DNA from 2 places in the Streptomyces sp. NPDC014870 genome. Region 1 is predicted to be linked to the other one. Evidence: riboswitches for the same ligand, from Rfam matches in the RefSeq annotation. Region 1 holds a riboswitch; the other holds the start of a gene.
What was found. Region 1 has a riboswitch for ZMP and ZTP ahead of glyA (serine hydroxymethyltransferase). Riboswitches for the same ligand answer to the same signal wherever they lie in the genome.
Positions count from the first base shown of each region.

Region 1 (10,015 bases):
CGCGCTGTCGCAGCTGGCCGCCAAGACCGGCGCGTCGGTCGAGGACATCAAGCGCCTCACGATCTGGGGCAACCACTCGGCGACCCAGTACCCGGACGTCTTCCACGCGGAGATCGCCGGCAAGAACGCCGCCGAGGTCGTCAACGACGAGGCGTGGCTGGCCGACACCTTCATCCCGACCGTCGCCAAGCGCGGCGCCGCGATCATCGAGGCCCGTGGCGCGTCCTCGGCCGCCTCCGCCGCCAACGCCGCCATCGACCACGTCCACACCTGGGTCAACGGCACCGCCGAGGGCGACTGGACCTCCATGGGCATCCCGTCGGACGGCTCCTACGGTGTCGCCGAGGGCCTCATCTCCTCGTTCCCCGTCACCTGCAAGGACGGCAAGTACGAGATCGTCCAGGGCCTGGACATCAACGCGTTCTCCCGCGCCCGGATCGACGCCTCGGTGCAGGAGCTGGCGGAGGAGCGCGACGCGGTCCGCGAGCTCGGCCTCATCTGAACCTGAGGTCTGAGACCCACCCCGCACACCCCACCGCCCCCGGCCGCTTCGGCCGGGGGCGGTGCGTTTTCCGGTGCCTACTTCTTGTACTGGCCCGGCGTGTAGTGGCCGGGCGTCATGCGGGTGGTGAGGGCGATGCGGTTCCAGGCGTTGATGACGGTGATGGCGCTGATGACCCGCGCCAGCTCCGTCTCGTCGAACTGGGCGGCGGCCCGCGCGTACACCTCGTCCGGGACGAAGCCGTCGGTGACGACGGTGACGGCCTCGGTCAGTTCGAGCGCGGCGAGCTCGCGCTCCGTGTAGAAGTGCCGCGACTCGGCCCAGGCGCTGAGCTGGACGATTCGCTCCACGGACTCGCCTTCGGCGAGGGCGTCCTTGGTGTGCATGTCGATGCAGAACGCGCAGTGGTTGACCTGCGAGGCCCTGATCTTGATCAGGTGGTAGAGGGTGGAGTCGATGTGCTCGGCCGCGGCCTGGTCGAGCCGCCGCATGGCCCGGTAGAACTCGGGGACGCGCTCGCCGAAGTTGAGGCGGGGCGCGTGCTCCGCGGCGTACTCGGGCTTCAGGGTCGGGCTTGTGGTCGTCGTCGTCATGCTTCTCACCGTACGAGCGGGGTGGCGCAGGAGTATGGTCCATTCGTATGGCAGATGAGTGGGCCACTTTTGGGGCCGACCTCCACTTGGACCTGCGCGGCGCGGGGGCGCGTACGGGCCTGCGAGCCGCGCTGATGGACGCGCTGCGGGAGGCGGTGCGCAGCGGGCGACTGGCCGCGGGCGTACGTCTGCCGTCCTCGCGCACGCTCGCCGCCGACCTCGGGATCGCCCGCAACACGGTCGCCGACGCCTACGCCGAGCTGGTCGCCGAAGGCTGGCTGACCGCCCGCCAGGGCTCCGGGACGCGGGTCGCGCAGCGGTCGGTGCCGCGCCGGCGGACCGGTTCGGGCGGGGCGGGCGGTTCGGGCGGTCAGGGCGGCACGCGGACCGGGTCTCCGGCCCGCTCGGGCCGGACCACACCGACGTATGACCTGAAGCCGGGCGTGCCCGACCTCGCCTCCTTCCCGCGCGCCGAATGGCTCAAGGCATCCCGGCGGGCGCTGACGGCGGCGCCCCACGAGGCGTTCGGCTACGGCGATCCGCGCGGCAGGATCGAGCTGCGCACAGTGCTCGCCGAGTACCTCGCACGAGCACGGGGCGTGTACGCGCGGCCGGAACGGATCGTGCTCTGCGCGGGGTTCGTGCACGGCCTCTCGCTCATGGGCCAGGTGCTGCGGGCCCGGAGGGTGCGGGAGGTGGCGGTCGAGGCGTACGGGCTCGACGAGCACTGGCGGCTGCTGACCCGCTCGGGGCTGCGGCTGCCCGCCCTGCCGTACGACGAGCTGGGCACGAGGACCGAGGGGCTGCCCGGGATGAGGGGGGTCGGCGCGGTGCTGATGACGGCCGCCCACCAGTTCCCGCTCGGCGGCGCCCTCCACCCTGACCGGCGGGTCGCGGCCATCGACTGGGCGCGGTCCTCGGGCGGGCTCGTCCTGGAGGACGACTACGACGGGGAGTTCCGCTACGACCGCCAGCCCGTCGGCGCCCTCCAGGGCCTCGACCCGGAGCGGGTGGTGTATCTGGGCACTGCCAGCAAGTCTCTCGCTCCCGGGCTGCGGTTGGGGTGGATGGTGGTGCCGGAGAGCCTCGTGGGCGAGGTGGTCGAGGCGAAGGGCCACATGGACTGGTCGGGCAGCGCGCTCGACCAGTTGACGTTCGCGGAGTTCCTGGCGTCGGGGGCGTACGACCGCCATGTACGGGCGATGCGGCTGCGCTACCGCCGGCGGCGCGACGAACTGGTGGCGGCGCTGGCCGCGCACGCGCCGCGGACCCGGGTGAGCGGCATCGCGGCCGGCCTCCACGCGGTCCTGGAACTCCCGGCGGGCCAGGAGCCGGAGGCCCTGCGCTCCGCCGCGTGGCAGGGGCTCGCGGTGCGCGGCCTGAGCCACTTCCGCCACCCGGACACCGCCCCGGCCCAGGACGGCCTGGTGGTCGGCTACGCCACGCCCCCGGACAGCGCCTGGTCGGGCGCCCTCGCGGCCCTGTGCCGCGTCCTGCCGACGGCCTGACGGCGTGACGGCGTGACGGCGTGGCGCCGTGAAGCCGTGAAGCCGTGACGACTTGGCGCCGTGCCGTCTTGGCGGCGACGCGCCCGTACGCGCCCGTACGCGCCCGTACGCGCCCGTACGCGCGCGTGGCACGGGGGAGCAGCCGGGCCCGGCCGGAGCTCAGGGCGCCGGGCTCTCCGTACGGGCGTCCCTGTCCTCGTCCTCGTCCCGCACCGGCGCCTCGCCGAACCGCGCCAGGACCAGCGCCCCCGCGACGGCGATCGTGAAGCCGAGGATCGCCAGCCACGCCAGGCCCTCCCGCGTCCGGTCGCCCAGCCACACCACCCCGACCAGCGCGGGGCCGATCGTCTCGCCCAGGACCGCGCCCGCCGTCGCCGTCGTCACCGAACCCCGTTGCAGCGCCGAGGTCAGCAGCAGGAACGCGGCCCCGCCGCCGACAAGGAGCGCGTAGAACGCGGGGTTGGTCAGGTCGATCCCGTCGATCAGCCGGACCGCCACCTCCACCACCCCGAAACCGAACCCCGCTCCAAGGCCGAGCGCGAGCGCGCGCGGCCCCTCGGGCAGTCGCCCCGCGAGGGCGCCGATCCCGAGCACGCCGAAGGCCGTCGCCAGCATCGCCCACCGCAGCGCGTCCGAACCGGTCTCGTCGCCCTCCGTCCCCGAGGAGACGGCCAGCATCGCCAGACCCCCGCAGACGACCGCCACCGCGCCCCACTCCACGCGGCTCAGCCGGGCCTTCAGCAGCCAGGAGGCGACCACCGCGGTCACCGCCAGGCTCGCGGCGAGCGCGGCGCCCACGGTGTAGATGGGGAGCGAGAGCAACGCGACGATCTGGAGACCGAAGCCGATCCCGTCCAGCGAGAGACCGGCCAGATATCGCCACTGCCGTACCGCGCGCAGGAACAGGGCGACATCGACTCCGGCGCCCGTCCCCGGCGTCGCCGCCCGGGCGCCGAGCGCCTGCAGAACCGAGGCCGTACCGAAGCAGACCGACGAGGCCAGCGCGCAGATCATCCCAAAGAGCACGAAAGGACTCTAGTGCGGGGCCGCTCGAACAGCGGCTTAAACTGTGCGGTCGCGACCACGGGATGGGGAGGCAGATTCATGCGCAGGCTGAGGTCGAGCACGGTCGTGCTCGGCGGTATGGGAGTGCTCGCGGCGACGATCACCTCCTGCGGATCCGAGCCCGACAAGCGGTGTGTCGACCCGCTGACGCGCGAGAAGCTCCCGAGCTACGAGTGCGAGAGCGGCCGCGGGAGCAGCGGCAGCGGCACGGCCCGCGGCTCGTACTACTACGGCGGCAGCGTCAGCGACAACAGGGTCAGCGGCGGCAGCTTCGACAAGAAGGCCGTCGACACCGGAGGCTTCGGCTGCTCCGGTTCCAGCGGCGGCTGAGCGGGCGGACGACAGGGCATGCGGCGGCACACGATCGAACCCCGGCCGGGGTGGCAGCAGACGGTGGAGGAGCAGGGGCTCGTCTACCCCCTGACCCGCTACCCCGACGACTCTCTGCGCCCGTACTGGGACGAGAGCGCGTACTACTCCTTCACCCTGCCCGAGGTCGAGGCGTTGGAGGAGGTCGTCGAGGAACTGCACGCGATGTGCCTGGCGGCGGCCGCCCACATCGTCGAGCACGACCGGTTCGCCGACCTCGGCCTGACCGATCCGCGGCTCGCCTCCCTCGTCGCCGAGTCCTGGCGCCGCCGGGCCGAACTGCCCTCGCTCTACGGCCGGTTCGACCTGCGCTACGACGGTACGGGCCCGGCCAAGATGCTGGAGTACAACGCCGACACGCCGACCTCGCTGGTCGAGGCCGCGAGTCCGCAGTGGTTCTGGATGGAGGATCGTTTCCCCGGAGCCGACCAGTGGAACTCGCTGCACGAGCGGCTCGTTGACGCCTGGAAGCGTCAGGCGCCGCTGCTGCCGCCGGGCAGCCCGGTGCACTTCGTCCACTCCGAGGGGGACGAGCTCGGCGAGGACCTGATGACGGTCGCGTATCTGCGCGAGACCGCCCAGCAGGCCGGGCTCGACACGGAGGCCCTGTCGGTCGAGCAGATCGGCTGGGACCGGCTCTCGGGCCGGTTCGTGGACGACCGGCTGCGGTTCATCCGCAGCTGCTTCAAGCTGTATCCGTGGGAGTGGCTGGCCACGGACCGCTTCGGTCCGTACGTCCTGGACACCCTCGACAACGGCGGGGGTACGGGCACGACCTGCTGGATCGAGCCCGCGTGGAAGATGCTGCTTTCCAACAAGGCGCTGCTGGCGATCCTCTGGGAGCTGTACCCGGACCACCCGAACCTGCTGCCCGCCTACCTCGACGGCCCGCGCGAACTCGCCGAGCGCGGCGGCTACGTCGCCAAGCCGCTCCTCGGCCGCGAGGGAGCGGGGGTCACCGTCCACGAGCCGGGCTCGGCGCCCGCCGCGCGAGACGAGCCATGCTGCTACCAGGAGTTGGCCCCGCTGCCGGACTTCGACGGCAACCGGGTGGTGCTCGGCGCGTGGGTCGTCGAGGACGAGGCGGCGGGGCTCGGCATCCGGGAGTCGGCGGGCCTGATCACGGACGAGTACGCCCGCTTCCTGCCGCACGTCATCCTCTGAGCCCTGGCGAGGGCTACTCCGGTACGTACTCCCTGAGCGGCGCGGGCTTCAGGCCGGCCGCCTCGGCGGCGGCCAGTGCGCGGGTCAGATCCTGCTCCAGCGTCTCGTTGAAGTGCAGCAGGATGATGTCGCCGGCCTTGAGGGTGGGGGTCGGCGGGGTCCACTGGCCCCAGGTGGTCAGGTCGTACGTCCAGGTCACCAGGGCCTTCGCGCCACAGGCGCGGGCGGTGGTGCGGGTGGTCTCGTCGTACGTGCCGTAGGGCGGGCGGAGCAGCCGGGGGCCGTCGCCGAACTCGGCGAGGTGCTGGTCCCGCGCGCCGCAGACCTCCGCCTTCTGGCCGGCCGCGTCGAGTCCGGTCAGGTCCGGGTGGTTGACGGTGTGGTTCTCGACCCGGGAACGGCCGTGGTCGAGGAGCGTGTGGAAGTAGCCGGAGTCGTACGAGTAGGCGCCCGGGAGCAGGAAGAGCGAGGCGGGCACCCGGCGGTCGATGAGGATCTTGGCGGCGGCGGGGTCGTGGAACCAGCCGTCGTCGATGGTGATGAAGACGACCGGGTCGGTGGTCTCGACATGGGAGACGACGGGGACGGGCGCGGGCCAGGCCGCCGTCGGGGCGGCCTGCGCGGGGCCCGCGAACGCGCCGAGCAGCGCGAGCGGGACGAGAACGGCGAGTGCGCCGCGCAGCGCGCGGCGAGGGCGGGGTCTCGGCATGGCGGCATCATTGGCCTAGACCAACTGTGCTGTCAATGCCCCGAGTTGCCCCGCCCCCACCCCAGGAACCGGACCCGCCCGGTCCACCGGGTCGAGGCCCGAGGCCCGGCTCACCGGTTCAGGGCCCCGAGGCCCGGCCCGTCAACCCAGGCCGGTGAGGCCGTTCACCGGCGCCCGGCGCCCGGCGCCCGGCGTCCGGCGTCCGGCGTCCGGGCCGCTCAGCCCGCGAGTACCGCCCGGAGTTGCTCCAGGCCCCAGTCCAGGTCCTCCTTGCTGATCACCAGCGGCGGTGCGATCCGGATCGTCGAGCCGTGGGTGTCCTTCACCAGCACGCCCCGTTCCATCAGCTTCTCCGAGATCTCCCGGCCCGAGCCCCGCGACGGTGCGATGTCCACGCCCGCCCACAGGCCGCGGCCCCGCACCGCCTCGACCGCGCCGCCGCCCACGAGCAGTCCCAGCTCCGCGTGCAGATGCTCGCCCAGCTCCGCCGCCCGCTGCTGGTACTCGCCCGTCCGCAGCATCGCGATCACCTCCAGGGCCACCGCGCACGCCAGCGGGTTCCCGCCGAACGTCGAGCCGTGCTCGCCCGGCCGGAACACCCCCAGCACGTCCCGGTCGGCGACCACCGCCGAGACCGGGACGACCCCGCCGCCCAGCGCCTTGCCCAGGACGTACACGTCCGGCACCACGCCCTCGTGCTCGCAGGCGAACGTCCGCCCGGTCCGGCCGAGGCCCGACTGGATCTCGTCCGCGATGAACAGCACGTTCCGCTCCCGGGTCAACTCCCGCACCCCGCGCAGATATCCGGGCGGCGGGACGAGCACCCCCGCCTCGCCCTGGATCGGCTCGATCAGCACCGCCACCGTGTGGGCGGTCACCGCCGCCTCCATCGCCGTCAGATCGCCGTACGGCACGATCTCGAAGCCCGGCGTGTACGGGCCGTAGTGGTCGCGGGCCTCGTGGTCCGTGGAGAAGCTGACGATCGTCGTGGTCCGGCCGTGGAAGTTGTTCGCCGCGACCACGATCTTCGCGTGCCCGTCCGGCACGCCCTTGACCTCGTACCCCCACTTCCTGGCGGTCTTCACCGCCGTCTCGATCGCCTCCGCGCCCGTGTTCATCGGCAGGACCATGTCCTTGCCGCACAGCTCCGCGAGCCGGGTGCAGAACTCCGCGAAGCGGTCGTGGTGGAACGCCCTCGACGTGAGCGTCACCCGCTCCAGCTGCGCCCGCGCCGCGTCGATCAGCCGGCGGTGGCCGTGCCCGAAGTTGAGCGCCGAGTACCCGGCGAGCATGTCGAGGTAGCGGCGCCCTTCGACATCGGTCATCCAGGCCCCGTCGGCCGTGGCGACGACGACGGGCAGGGGGTGGTAGTTGTGCGCGCTGTGCGCCTCCGCGGAAGCGATCGCGTCTTGCGTACTCGACACGGGATCTCCGTTCGTCCTGCGGCCAGGGGCGGGTGTGGCTCCCTTTCCTATCGTCGCTCGGATACCGGACGAAGAAACCTTGAGCGACGGCGCGCCCGCTAATGTGGAAACACGCACGGCGACTGGCGTACGGGGAATCGACCCTGGGGGAGCCGTGCGCGGCAGACCACACGCGGTGCCGCCCGCCTGGGCACCACAAGGACCCCGTCCCGTGTGGTGCCGCGCCGAATCGCACGCACCGCTCCGGGACCCGCCGCCGCTACGCCCGGAGGAACGCCATGAGCGACATGACGAGCACCACCCACCACCCCGCCCTCTCCGCCGCCGACCCCGAACTCGCCGCGCTCGTCGGAGCCGAGGAGCGGCTGCAGGCCGAGACCCTGCGGCTGATCCCCAGCGAGAACTACGTCTCCGCCGCCGTCCTGGAGGCCTCCGGCACGGTCCTGCAGAACAAGTACAGCGAGGGCTACCCCGGCCGCCGGTACTACGAGGGCCAGCAGAACATCGACCAGGTCGAGACTCTCGCCGTCGAGCGCGCCAAGGCCGTCTTCGGCGTCGACCACGCCAACGTCCAGCCCTACTCCGGTTCCCCCGCCAACCTCGCCGTCTACCTCGCCTTCGCCGAGCCGGGCGACACCGTGATGGGCATGGCCCTGCCGATGGGCGGCCACCTCACCCACGGCTGGGGCGTCTCCGCCACCGGCCGGTGGTTCCGCGGCGTGCAGTACGGCGTCCGCCAGGACAACGGGCTCGTCGATCTCGACGAGGTCCGCGAACTCGCTCTCAAGGAGCGCCCGAAGGTGATCTTCTGCGGTGGCACCGCGCTGCCCCGCACGATCGACTTCGCCGGCTTCGCCGAGATCGCCCGCGAGGCCGGGTCCGTCCTGGTCGCCGACGTCGCCCACATCGCCGGGCTGATCGCGGGCGGCGCCCACCCCTCACCCGTCCCGTACGCCGACGTCATCTCGACGACCACCCACAAGACCCTGCGCGGCCCGCGCGGCGCCATGCTGATGTCCCGCGAGGAGCACGCCAAGGCCCTCGACAAGGCCGTCTTCCCCGGCCTGCAGGGCGGTCCTCACAACCAGACCACTGCGGCCATCGCCGTCGCCCTGCGCGAGGCCTCCCAGCCCTCCTTCCGCGACTACGCCCACGCGGTCGTCGCCAACGCCAGGGCCCTCGCCGAGGCGCTGCTCGCCCGCGGCTTCGACCTGGTCTCCGGCGGCACCGACAACCACCTGATCCTGATGGACCTCACCCCCAAGCAGGTCCCCGGCAAGGTCGCCGCCAAGGCCCTCGACCGCGCCGGGATCGTCGTCAACTACAACACCGTCCCCTACGACCCCCGGAAGCCCTTCGACCCCTCCGGCATCCGCATCGGCACCCCCTCGCTCACCTCCCGCGGCCTCGGCACCGCGCACATGGCCCAGGTCGCCGACTGGATCGACCGGGGCGTCGCCGCCGCGGGCTCCGGCGACGAGGACGCGCTCCGCACGATCCGCGCCGAGGTCGCGGAGCTGATGGCCGCCTTCCCCGCCCCGGGCCTCCCGGTCTGATCCGACGCCGAACCAACCGGCCGGACCTCCAGCCGTCGAGCCGTCCCGCCGTCGAGGTCCGGCCGGTCGGCGGGCGCTCAGCCGGCCGACTCGGCCATGCGACGGGCCTCCTCCAGGGACGGTTCGCCCTCGAGCCGCAGGGTCAGGGCCCCCGCGTTCCTCGTCCAGAGGAGCGTGGGGCCCGCCGTGCGGACGGAGTGCGTCCACTCCTGGCCGCTCGGGTCCGTCATCGGGACGCTCAGCAGATGCGGCTCGGCGAACCAGTAGCCCTCGGCGCCGTCCGGCAGGTCGACCCACTCCGGCTGCGTCCGCACCTGCTTGGCGAAGCCCGGGGCGAGCCGCGCAGGGAACTCGTCGAGACGGACCGTCCCGCCGTCCTTCCCGCGCCAGCACAGGCTGATCACCGCCCGGCCCTGCTCCGCCGAGCCGGTCACCGACACCGCGTGCGGAGTGCCGAGGGCGCTCGGTATCAAGGGCTCGAACCCCGCCCGTCGCCCCGCCTCCTCCAAGGGAACGGCCCCTTCGCACCCCGGGACCGCCGCGCCCGGCGACGGACGCGCCCCCGGGTCGTACCGGACCTCGACCCCGCCGAAGCCGAACCACTCCGCCACCGTCGCCCGCACCGGGGGCGTGAGCACCAGGACCACCAGGAGCCCGGAGAAGGCCGCGAGCAGCGCCCTCCAGCGCCGGCGCACGGACCCGCGCAGGGCCTCGAAGCGTCGCCGCCGCACCGGCGTCGGCACCCGCTCCGCCAGGAGCTGAGCGAGCACCCGCTCGGCCATGGTCTCCCCGCCCACGTCCGGCACCTTCAGCCGCCGCCCCAGCTCCCGCAGCTCCTCCGGCAGGCCGTCCCCGTGCCCGCCCGGTGACCTGTCCCCGTGCCCGCCCGTGGCCCCGTCCCCGCGCCCGCCCGCGAACCCGTCCCCGTGCCTGCCCTGGGACCCGTCACCGTCCGCCCGCTCGTCCGTCATGCTCCTCACCTCCTTCCTCTCCCTCCAGCACGAGCCCGAGCTTCTTCAACGCCCGGCTCAGCCGGGACTTCACCGTGCCGCGCGGCCAGCCCAGCGCGGCCGCGGTCTCCGTCTCGTCCAGCTCCAGCAGATAGCGGTGGATCACCACCTGCCG
Region 1 covers NZ_JBIBWQ010000013.1:215,323-225,337, forward strand. The annotation lists gene ACF09C_RS32875 (malate dehydrogenase) at 1-502, shown strand, start outside; gene ACF09C_RS32880 (carboxymuconolactone decarboxylase family protein) at 580-1,095, opposite strand; gene ACF09C_RS32885 (PLP-dependent aminotransferase family protein) at 1,143-2,603, shown strand; gene ACF09C_RS32890 (hypothetical protein) at 2,763-3,629, opposite strand; gene ACF09C_RS32895 (hypothetical protein) at 3,708-3,998, shown strand; gene ACF09C_RS32900 (glutathionylspermidine synthase family protein) at 4,017-5,201, shown strand; gene ACF09C_RS32905 (polysaccharide deacetylase family protein) at 5,215-5,910, opposite strand; gene rocD (ornithine--oxo-acid transaminase) at 6,129-7,334, opposite strand; ZMP/ZTP riboswitch at 7,443-7,533, shown strand; gene glyA (serine hydroxymethyltransferase) at 7,622-8,890, shown strand; gene ACF09C_RS32920 (hypothetical protein) at 8,968-9,861, opposite strand; gene ACF09C_RS32925 (RNA polymerase sigma factor) at 9,836-10,015, opposite strand, start outside.

Region 2 (10,015 bases), on a different contig from region 1:
CGTGCTGCGGATTCTCGTCCTGTCCACGTTCGTCGTCCTCCTCAACGAGACGATCATGGTCAACGCGATCCCGCGGCTCATGCGCGAGTTCGAGGTCACCGCGGCGGCCGCCGGTTGGCTGTCCACGGCCTTCATGCTCACCATGGCTGTCGTCATTCCGGTGACAGGGTGGTTCCTGCAGCGCGTGACGACCCGGACCGCCTTCAGCCTGGCCATGGCACTGTTCCTCGCCGGCACTGCTCTGGCCGCCGCCGCGCCCTCCTTCCCCGTACTGCTGGCCGCCCGCGTCATCCAGGCCAGCGGCACCGCCGTGATGATGCCGCTGCTCATGACGACGCTGATGACCCTCGTGCCCCCGCACCAGCGCGGCCGTGTCATGGGCAACATCACCCTCGTCATCTCCGTCGCACCCGCCCTCGGCCCCGCGGTCTCCGGGGTGCTGCTGCAACTGGGGACGTGGCGCCTGCTGTTCCTGGCCGTGCTGCCCATCGCCGGAGCGATGGCCGTGTTCGGTCGGCGCAAACTGGTCAACATCGGCGAGCCGCAGGCAGGCCCCATCGACTGGTTGTCCGTACCCCTGGCGGCGGCGGGCTTCGGCTCCCTGGTCTACGGCCTGAGCGGGCTCGGTGCCGGGAACGCGGCCCAGGCCCCCATGTCGCCGCCGGCCATGACCCTGACCGGCGCGGTGCTGGTAGGCATGTTCGTGTGGCGACAGCTGGCACTTCAGCGCTCGTCCACGCCACTGCTGGACCTGCGCGCCCTGACATTCCGTCACTTCTCTGTGGCGCTCGGCCTGATGTGTCTGTCCTTCATGGCTCTCATGGGCGGGTTCATCCTGCTGCCGATCCATCTGCAGGAGGTGCTCGGCCTGACCTCACTGCAGACCGGTCTGCTCCTCATCCCCGGCGGCCTGACCATGGGCCTGCTCGGACCGCAGGTCGGAAAGCTCTACGACCGACTCGGCGCACCACGCCTGGTCGTACCCGGAGCCGTACTCACAGCGCTCTGCCTCGCGCTCTTCGCCCTCATGGGCGAACAGACCTCGCCGTGGCTGGTGCTCGTCCTTCACGTGGCCCTGAGCGCCGGCATGGCGTTCGTCTTCACCCCCGTCTTCACTTCCGGCCTGTCCGTGCTGCCGCCGCATCTCTACCCCCACGGCTCCGCCGTCCTGGGCTCGCTCCAACAGGTCGCGGCCGCCGCAGGCACCGCTCTGGTCATCAGTGTCATGTCGGGACACGCCGCCACGGCGGCAGCCGACGGCGCCGACAGCACCGGCGCACTGGCCACGGGCATCCGGTGGGGATTCGGCATCGGCGCCCTGATCGGCGCCCTGGCCGTACTGGTCGCACTACTGGTCCGCACCCCGCCCGCTCCCCAACAGCCTGCCCCGTCGGAAGCCCAGGACGAAGGCGGCACCACGACGAACAAAGCCGCCCACACGCCCACCTGACACCTGACAGCAGGACGAGCGGGCTGGAGCGGGCGGTGCGGGGCGGGGTCACGGGGGTGCCGCGTCCGTCAGGATCGCAGCCCGCTCAGTGCAGCCCGCTCAGCGCGGCTCCCAGGCGGACTACTCCCTCCGCGTTGACCAGCGAGGTTCCGTGGGCGTCCACCCGGCGCATCAGCGGTGTCATCAGAGGCAGTCCGGAGGGCGGCTGGTCCGCGCCCACGGCGACGTGCAGGCGGGCTACGAACCGGGCGAAGCCGGCAGAGCTCGCCGGGTCGTCCGGATCGCCCGCGAAGAGTTCGGCCCTGGCCATCGCGGCCTCCGACTCCCCGACGCGCCCCGTGGCGCGCAGGACGAGCGCCAGCAGCACGCCCGACATGTGGAGGCGCAGAGCACTGTTGGTCGTCTCCGCCCAGGCGAGCACCTCGCGCGGGTCCGTCTCCGCCGCCGTGTACACCACGGCCGTCCGCAGGGCGTCTGGGACCGACGCCAGTGATTGCTCCACGGCAGAGGTCAGGACGGCGTGCTCCGCGCGGAACCACGCCCGGGCCTCCCGCCGCTCGCCCTTGAACGGGCGGAGGGTGCCCTTGGCATCGTGCCGGGCCCAGAAGGCCCGCTGCTGGGCATCGATACTAGTGGCGGTCCCGTGGACGCCACCGTCCGCGACGCGCGGTGCGGGCGTGGCCGGGCCGTCGGCGTATGCCGACACGGCAGGCAGGGCCGCCGTCAGACTTGCGGCAGCCAAGGCCAGAGAGCGCATGTCTGCGCAATGGATTCTCCATTCGATTCGTGGTGGATCGAGATGCATGGAGAGAGTCGTCCGCCCGAGTCCATGGGGGATTGACAGAAGATAAACGGGTCCCGACTCACCGACCACGGAAGCTGGCGTTACGGGTACGCCTGGAGGGGCTTCTCCACGGACGTCAACGGCGAAGGCGGGCAGTACGACAAGCAGGGCGAGGTGCGGCCGACCTCAGGTTGACCTGCGCCACACGGAGATGTGCTTCGCGGAGTCCTGGGTGAACGGCGCCTCGTCCCAGTCCGCGACACGACGTTCCAGCTCGAGCCCAGCGATCCGTGCCATCAGGTCGAGCTCTGCCGGCCAGGCGTACCGGTGCCGGGAGTTGTCACGACGGTAGCGGCCGTCGTCGCCGTCGCGCGTGAGGTGGTGCGAGACGAGAATCTGCTCGACCAGGTCGAAGGTGTCGAAGCCGAGATGCTGCTCGGAGACATCGAAAGGCACCGCGACCTGGCCGGGCGGCAGGAAGCGCAGCGGCGGCACACCCAGCTCGATGACGAATCGGCCGCCGGGCTGCAGATGCCGTGCGGCGTTGCGGAAACACTCGACCTGCTCGTCCTGAGTGAGCAGGTTCGTGATGGTGTTGTAGACGAGATAGACCAGGGTGAACTCACCAGGAACGACGGTCGTAGCCATGTCCCCGATGACTACCGGGAGCGTGTCCTCGCCGATCTTGCGCCGCAGTACCGCTGCCATGTGCTCGGACAGTTCGATGCCCACTACCGGCACGCCGCGTTCCCGGAGCGGGACTCCCACTCGTCCGGTTCCGATGGCGAACTCCAGTGCCCGGCCGTCTCCGGCGAGCTCGGCGAGGAAGGCGAGAGTCGGTTCGAGAACGGCAGCCGAGGACCTTTCGGTCTCCTCGGCGTCGTAGCGGTCGGCGGTCGCACGGGTCCACAGTTCGCTGCTCGTCACGGACGGCCACTTTGCCGGGGGCGAGGTGCGTTGTCGACGCATTTACGTTCCGCGGCGCAGCGTGCACCGCCCACACCTCTGCAGGAGCATTCCACCCGGCTCATCGAGGAGTCGACGCAGGAGTGGAGCCGGCGCCGTGGGGACGGCCGCTCCACGGGCTGAGCCGCCATCTGACCCGTGTATGGCCCGGAACTGCTGGTCAGGACTGGGATATTGGTGGGATGAATGGGGAGAAGGAGAGTATTTCGGCGCCTCCCTTCTGAGGGGTGCCGGACGCTCCCAGAAGGAGCCTGACCCGAGTGAACCCCCAGGTCAGGCGCCTTCTTTCGGGCCGCTAGAAGAAGCCCAGCTTCTTCGGGGAGTAGCTCACCAGCAGGTTCTTCGTCTGCTGGTAGTGGTCCAGCATCATCTTGTGGGTCTCTCGGCCGATGCCCGACTGCTTGTAGCCGCCGAAGGCCGCGTGGGCCGGGTAGGCGTGGTAGCAGTTCGTCCAGACGCGGCCCGCCTGGATCGCGCGGCCCGCGCGGTAGGCCGTGTTGGTGTCGCGGGTCCAGACTCCCGCGCCGAGGCCGTAGAGGGTGTCGTTGGCCGTGCGGATCGCGTCGTCGAAGTCCGTGAAGGACGTGACCGCGACGACCGGGCCGAAGATCTCCTCCTGGAAGATCCGCATGCGGTTGTCGCCCTCGAAGATGGTCGGCTGGACGTAGTAGCCGCCCGCCAACTCGCCGCCGTACTCGATGCGCTGACCGCCTGTCAGGATCTTCGCGCCCTCCTGCTGGCCGATGTCCAGGTACGAGAGGATCTTCTGCAGCTGGTCGTTGGAGGCCTGGGCGCCGATCATGGTGTCCGTGTCCAGCGGGTGGCCCGGGACGATGCGCTCCGTGCGGGCGACCGCCGCCTCCAGGAACTCGCTGTAGTGGCCGCGCTGGATCAGGGCCCTGGACGGGCAGGTGCAGACCTCGCCCTGGTTCAGGGCGAACATGGTGAAGCCCTCCAGCGCCTTGTCCCTGAAGTCGTCGTCCGACGCCCACACGTCGTCGAAGAAGATGTTCGGGGACTTGCCGCCCAGCTCCAGCGTGACCGGCTTGATGTTCTCGGAGGCGTACTGCATGATCAGCCGCCCCGTCGTCGTCTCGCCCGTGAAGGCGATCTTCGCCACGCGCGGGGACGACGCCAGCGGCTTGCCCGCCTCCGCTCCGAAGCCGTTGACGATGTTGACCACACCCGGCGGCAGCAGATCCGCCACCAGGCTCATCCAGAAGTGCACCGACGCCGGGGTCTGCTCGGCCGGCTTGAGCACCACCGCGTTGCCCGCGGCGAGCGCCGGCGCCAGCTTCCAGACCGCCATGAGGATCGGGAAGTTCCACGGGATGATCTGCGCGACGACGCCCAGCGGCTCGTGGAAGTGGTACGCCACGGTGTCGTCGTCGATCTCGCTCAGCGTGCCTTCCTGGCCGCGCAACGCCCCCGCGAAGTAGCGGAAGTGGTCGATCGCCAGCGGGATGTCGGCGGCCAGCGTCTCGCGGATCGGCTTGCCGTTCTCCCAGCTCTCCGCGACCGCGAGCTCCTCCAGCTTCGCCTCCATCCGGTCGGCGATCCGCAGGAGGACGTTCGCCCGCTCGTTCGGCGCCGTACGACCCCAGGCCGGAGCCGCCGCGTGCGCCGCGTCGAGGGCGCGCTCCACGTCCTCCGCGGTGCCCCGGGCGACCTCGGTGAAGGGGCGGCCGTCGACCGGACTCGGGTTCTCGAAGTACTGGCCCCGCGCGGGCGCCACGTACGCACCGCCGATCCAGTGGTCGTAGCGCGGCAGGTACGACATGAGCGCGCCCTCGGTACCGGGTGCGGCGTAACGGGTCATCGGCATGGCCTCCCTCGAACCGCGCCGGCCGTCCCTGGCCGGCGCTCACCGCCGAGTGTGCGGAGCCCTACGTTGCAACCCCGTTGCGCCCGAGGACAGTTCCTCGTCCAGGGCGCGGAGCCGGGCGAGCACCGGCGCCAGGCCGGAGGCGGGCACCACCTCCGACAGCGCCCGCCACATCTCCACGTCGTCCTCGCCCCAGGCGCTGTACGTCCAGTCCGAGAGCAGTGCCGCGTCGCCCCGGTCCACCAGCGCCGCCCGCAGTCTCCCCGCGAGCCGCTGCCGCAGCCGTACCACGCCGGGGGCGCGGGATGCGGGCAACAGCGGCCCCGCGTAGTCGGCGAGGGCCGCCGACACCGCCCCTGAGCCCAGGCGCCGGTCCACCGCCGCGAAGTCCGCGTCGACCTCACCCGCAAGGCGGTACGGGCGCGAGCGCAGCAACTCGGGCCCCAAGAGCCCGCGCAACCGGGACATCTCCGCCCGCAGCGTGACCGGGGTGACCGACTCGTCCTCGTACAGCAGCGTGAGCAGTTCCTCGCCGCCCACCCCCTCCGGGCGATGGGCAAGGACCACCAGGATCTCGCTGTGGCGCCGGCTCAGCCGCAGCCGGCGGCCCGCCACGACCAGCGCCGCCTCGTCCCGGCCGAGAGCCGCCAGGCGCGGCCGCTCCGCCGCGGCCGGCGGAGCGAGCAGGGCCAGCTGCGACTCCGCCGCCCGCGCCACGGCCTGGACGAAGGCCAGACTGTGCGGATGGGCCAACCGGTCCCCGCCGGTGATGTCGACCGCGCCGAGCAGCCGCCCGGTCCGCGGATCGTGTACGGGAGCGGCGGCACAGGTCCACGCCTGCACCGGCCGCTGGAAATGCTCGGCGCTGAACACCTGCACCGGGCGGTCCACCGCGATCGCCGTCCCCGGAGCGTTCGTCCCGGCCACCGACTCCGACCAGCGCGCCCCGGCGACGAAGTTCATGGCCCGTGCCCGCCGCAGCGTCCCGGGGTGGCCCTCCACCCACAACATCCGGCCCGCCGCGTCGCAGACCGCCAGGAGATGTTCGCCGTCCGCCGCGTACGTGCCCATCAGCTCCCGGATCACCGGCATCGCGGCCGACAGCGGATGCCCCGCGCGGTGGTCGGCGAGCTCGTCGTCCGCGAGCTCCACACAGGCCGCGCCGTCCGGACTCACCCGGGCCCGCGCGGAGCGCCGCCACGACTCCGCGACCAGCGGCCGCACCGGCGGGAGGCGGACCTGGCCGCCGCTGGTGAACACCTCGTGCGCCCGCCGCAGCGCCCCGGCGTCCGGCTCGGCCGCCACCCACGCATCGCTCAACTCGGCCTCCACGTCGAGGTCCCCTGGACCGGACGGGTCCGCCGCCCCGAGGGTCCGCCGGTCCCGTCCGCCGTCATCGTGGTCATCGTCGTGCGCGCCGGGGCCGCCGACAAGCGTCCCGGCACCCTGGCATATGCGCCGTGTCCGAACACCGCTCTGGGGCCCCGCCCGGGCCTCACGTAGAGTAGGGCTCGGGCCGTGACTGGCGCTTGAGGTGGATCACCACCGGGGAGCGGCCCGCGGACCCCGCGCACCCGCGCGGATCCGACACTGCCGTGCGCCTGGGCGATCACCCTGTCCTCGACGACGCCCAGGAGTGGCCCATGTCCACCAGCACCGCCTCCCTCATGGACGGCACCGCCCTCGCCCGCCGCACGGTCGAGGAGACCGCCGCCCGCGCCGCCGAGATCACCCGCCGCACCGGCGTCACGCCCTGTCTCGCCACGGTCCTCGTCGGCGCGGACCCCGCCTCCGTGACGTACGTGAAGATGAAGCAGAACCGCTGCGCGAAGGCCGGAATCCGCTCCCGCCACGTCGAACTGCCCGCCGAGACGACGACCGAGGAACTCGTCGCCGCGATCACCGCGCTCTCCCAGGACCCCGACGTCCACGGCATCCTGCTCCAGCACCCGGTCGGCCCGCACATCGACGAGCGGGCCGCCTTCGAGGCGATCGACCCGGCCAAGGACGTCGACGGCGTCACCATGTCCTCGTTCGCCGCCATGGGCTTCGGGCTGCCCGGCTTCGTCTCCTGCACGCCGGGCGGCATCATGCGGCTGCTCGACGCCTACGACGTCGATCCGCGCGGCAAGCGCGCCGTCGTCGTCGGCCGCTCGGCCATCCTCGGCAAGCCCGCCGGCCTGCTGCTCCTCGGCCGCGACGCCACCGTCACCTACTGCCACTCGCGCACCACCGACCTGTCCGCCGCCGTCCGCGAGGCGGACATCCTCGTCGCGGCCGTCGGCAAGCCCCGGTTCATCCGGGGCGAGGACATCAAGCCCGGCGCCGTCGTGATCGACGCCGGCTACAACCCGGGCAACGTCGGTGACGTCGACTTCGACACCGCCGCCGAGCGGGCCTCCCTCATCACCCCCGTGCCGGGCGGTGTCGGCCCCATGACGATCGCCGTGCTCCTCGCCCAGACCGTCGAGGGAGCCGAGCGCCAGCTGGGCCTGTAGGCGGAGAACCCCATAGCACGCCAGTGGGTTCCCAATGGCCCGTACAGGCAAGGGAAGTGTCACGGTTCTGTACGGGCCACGCTTCAACTCGGAATCGAAGCAACCCTGTTGAGGGTTCCCGGGTGACCCTGGTCACCATGTCCCCGTACTCCGGCGAGAATGCGCCGTCGTTCACCCGGTACCTCGTCGTGCCGCTCCTCGTCCTGGTCGCGGCCGTCGCCTTCGTGGTCCGCCAGGAGGGCCAGAGCCACTGGGACGCGACCACGCGGGAGGGGGCCGGCGCGACCGTCGGCACGCGCGTGGGCCCGACCGCCGACGGCGGGTCGGCCGCCGGCGACCAGCTCGCCGCGCAGGGCGGAACGGCCGGGAGTGCCGCCGCCGTCGCGTACCACCACCTCAAGCCGGGGGAGTGCTTCGACATCGACCGGGCCGCCCCCGGCTCCGTCGTGCGGCGCGGTTGCGACCGGCCGCACGACGCCCAGCTCGTCGCCGTGGTCCGGCTGACCGGCGAGCACCGCACCGACCGGCAGATACGGGACGCGGCGGCCGCCCTGTGCCGCGAGCCGCTCCGTCGCAAGGCCTCCGCCCAGCCACGCGGCACCCGCTGGACCACCTTCGTCCAGTACCCGTACCGCTCCGGCTACCTCCTCGGTGCCGACACCGTGGCGTGCAGTCTCACCGCGCACGCCGCCCCCGGCGCAGCCGCCCGCCCGCTCACCGCCCGCCTGCGCTGACGCCCGCCGTGCGGAGGCCCGTCGTGCGGAGGCCCGCCGTGCGGAGGCCCGCCGCGGGGAGGTCCTCAGTCGCTCCGGGCGTGCGTTGGGTCAGGCCTCCCGCGCCGCCAGGCCCGCGAGCGCCGCGGCGGGGTCCTGGTCGGCGGGACCCGCCGGGACCCAGGCGCCGCGCTCCTTGCGGAAGGGCCACCAACGGCCGTCCTCGCCGAGGCGCAGCTGCGCCTCCTCGCCGACCACGGTCCAGCGCGCCGCCCCGGACTGCCGGAGAACGGGCCTCTCGGCGTCCTCCCAGGCCTCCGCGAGCACCGCCCGCGCACGGTCCAGCACCTCCGGACCGGGCGTCCACTCCTCGTCCAGTACGGAGAGGGCGGCGGCGCCCCCGAAGCGCCACGCGCGCGTGGCCGGGCCGAGCCCCGCCGTGCGCCGCCCCGCGCCCTCCGCCAGCCGTGCCGCGACCCAGGACGGGGGAGTTCCGAGGGCCGCCATCCGCACGGCGTCCTGAGCGGGCGTCAAGGACGGTTCCGGCCGCCACGATCGACCATGACCTGGCCCGAGCGCCTCCGCCAGCATCCGGTGGGCGCGCGCGGCCGCGTCCGCCGCGAGGAACTCCAGCGCCGCCGGATCGAGCCCCGGCGCCGGCTCCGCCTCGGTGTCCAGCGAGGGCGGCCCGCCCGGGGCGGCGGGGAGCACCGGGGGAGCGGGCAGCGGCGGCAGGATGTCCCGCGCGGCGAACGCCTCCTCGGCCGGAACGCCCTCGGCGGCCGCTTCTTCGGCGGAGCTCCGGGTGCCCGGAGCCGTGGCCGTCGCCGCCCGCGCCGCGCTCCGCTCCTGCAACGCGTCCACGAGCGCCCGCTCCCCGCGCCCCCGCATCAGGAGCAGCACGAACGGGTCCTCGTCCAGCAGCCGCGCCACCTGGTAGCAGAGCGCGGTCGTGTGCGGGCAGTGGTCCCACGCCTCGCAGCCGCACTCGGGCTCCAGATCGCCGATGCCCGGCAGGAGTTCGAGCCCTGCGGCCGCCGCGTCCTCCACCAGGTGCGGCGGCATCTCGTGGTCGAGCAGCGCCGCGATGTGCCCAGCGCTCTCCACCGCGAGATCGAGCAGCCGGTCCCAGTCGTCCTCCGAGAGCTCCTGGAGGAGGACGTCGCTGCGGTAGGAGGAACCGTCACGGTCCTTGACGACCGTGGTGATCCGGCCGGGCCGCACCGACACCGCGCCCACGGCGCCGGCGCGTGCCTGCCGCCGCCCCTGCTTGAGCTGCTGTCCGTCGAGCGCCGTGTCCTCCAGGGCCTTGAGCCAGGCTAGGCCCCACCAGGTGCGGGCGAAGGCGGACCCCCGGGCGGGCGGCAGCGCGGCGAACGTCCGCTCCTCCTCCTGCCGGCCGTGGGCCTCGCGGTCACCGTCGTGTCCGTCGCCGAATCCGTAGTCGTCGCTCATCGACCGTCCTCCCCGTTCGCGTCCTTGCCCCCGTGGCCGCCCTCGTCCCCGTTCCCGGTGTCATCCCCGCGCAGCCTGACGAGGTCGGCCAGCTCGGCGTCGGTCAGTTCGGTCAGCGCCGCCTCGCCCGAGCCCAGCACCGAGTCGGCCAGCGCCCGCTTGCGCAGCAGCATCTCCGCGATCCGGTCCTCGACCGTGCCCTCGGCGATCAGCCGGTGGACCTGCACCGGCTGGGTCTGCCCGATCCGGTACGCACGGTCGGTGGCCTGGGCCTCGACGGCCGGGTTCCACCAGCGGTCGTAGTGCACGACGTGCCCGGCCCTG
Region 2 covers NZ_JBIBWQ010000011.1:164,598-174,612, forward strand. The annotation lists gene ACF09C_RS29290 (DHA2 family efflux MFS transporter permease subunit) at 1-1,450, shown strand, start outside; gene ACF09C_RS29295 (hypothetical protein) at 1,536-2,192, opposite strand; gene ACF09C_RS29300 (class I SAM-dependent DNA methyltransferase) at 2,421-3,161, opposite strand; gene adh (aldehyde dehydrogenase) at 3,496-5,019, opposite strand; gene ACF09C_RS29310 (GAF domain-containing protein) at 5,065-6,345, opposite strand; ZMP/ZTP riboswitch at 6,534-6,639, shown strand; gene ACF09C_RS29315 (bifunctional 5,10-methylenetetrahydrofolate dehydrogenase/5,10-methenyltetrahydrofolate cyclohydrolase) at 6,669-7,523, shown strand; gene ACF09C_RS29320 (hypothetical protein) at 7,661-8,257, shown strand; gene ACF09C_RS29325 (SWF or SNF family helicase) at 8,348-9,691, opposite strand; gene ACF09C_RS29330 (DEAD/DEAH box helicase) at 9,688-10,015, opposite strand, start outside.
Region 2: it holds a riboswitch for ZMP and ZTP, as region 1 does, so the genes downstream of both, ACF09C_RS29315 (bifunctional 5,10-methylenetetrahydrofolate dehydrogenase/5,10-methenyltetrahydrofolate cyclohydrolase) here and glyA (serine hydroxymethyltransferase) in region 1, are expected to answer to the same signal.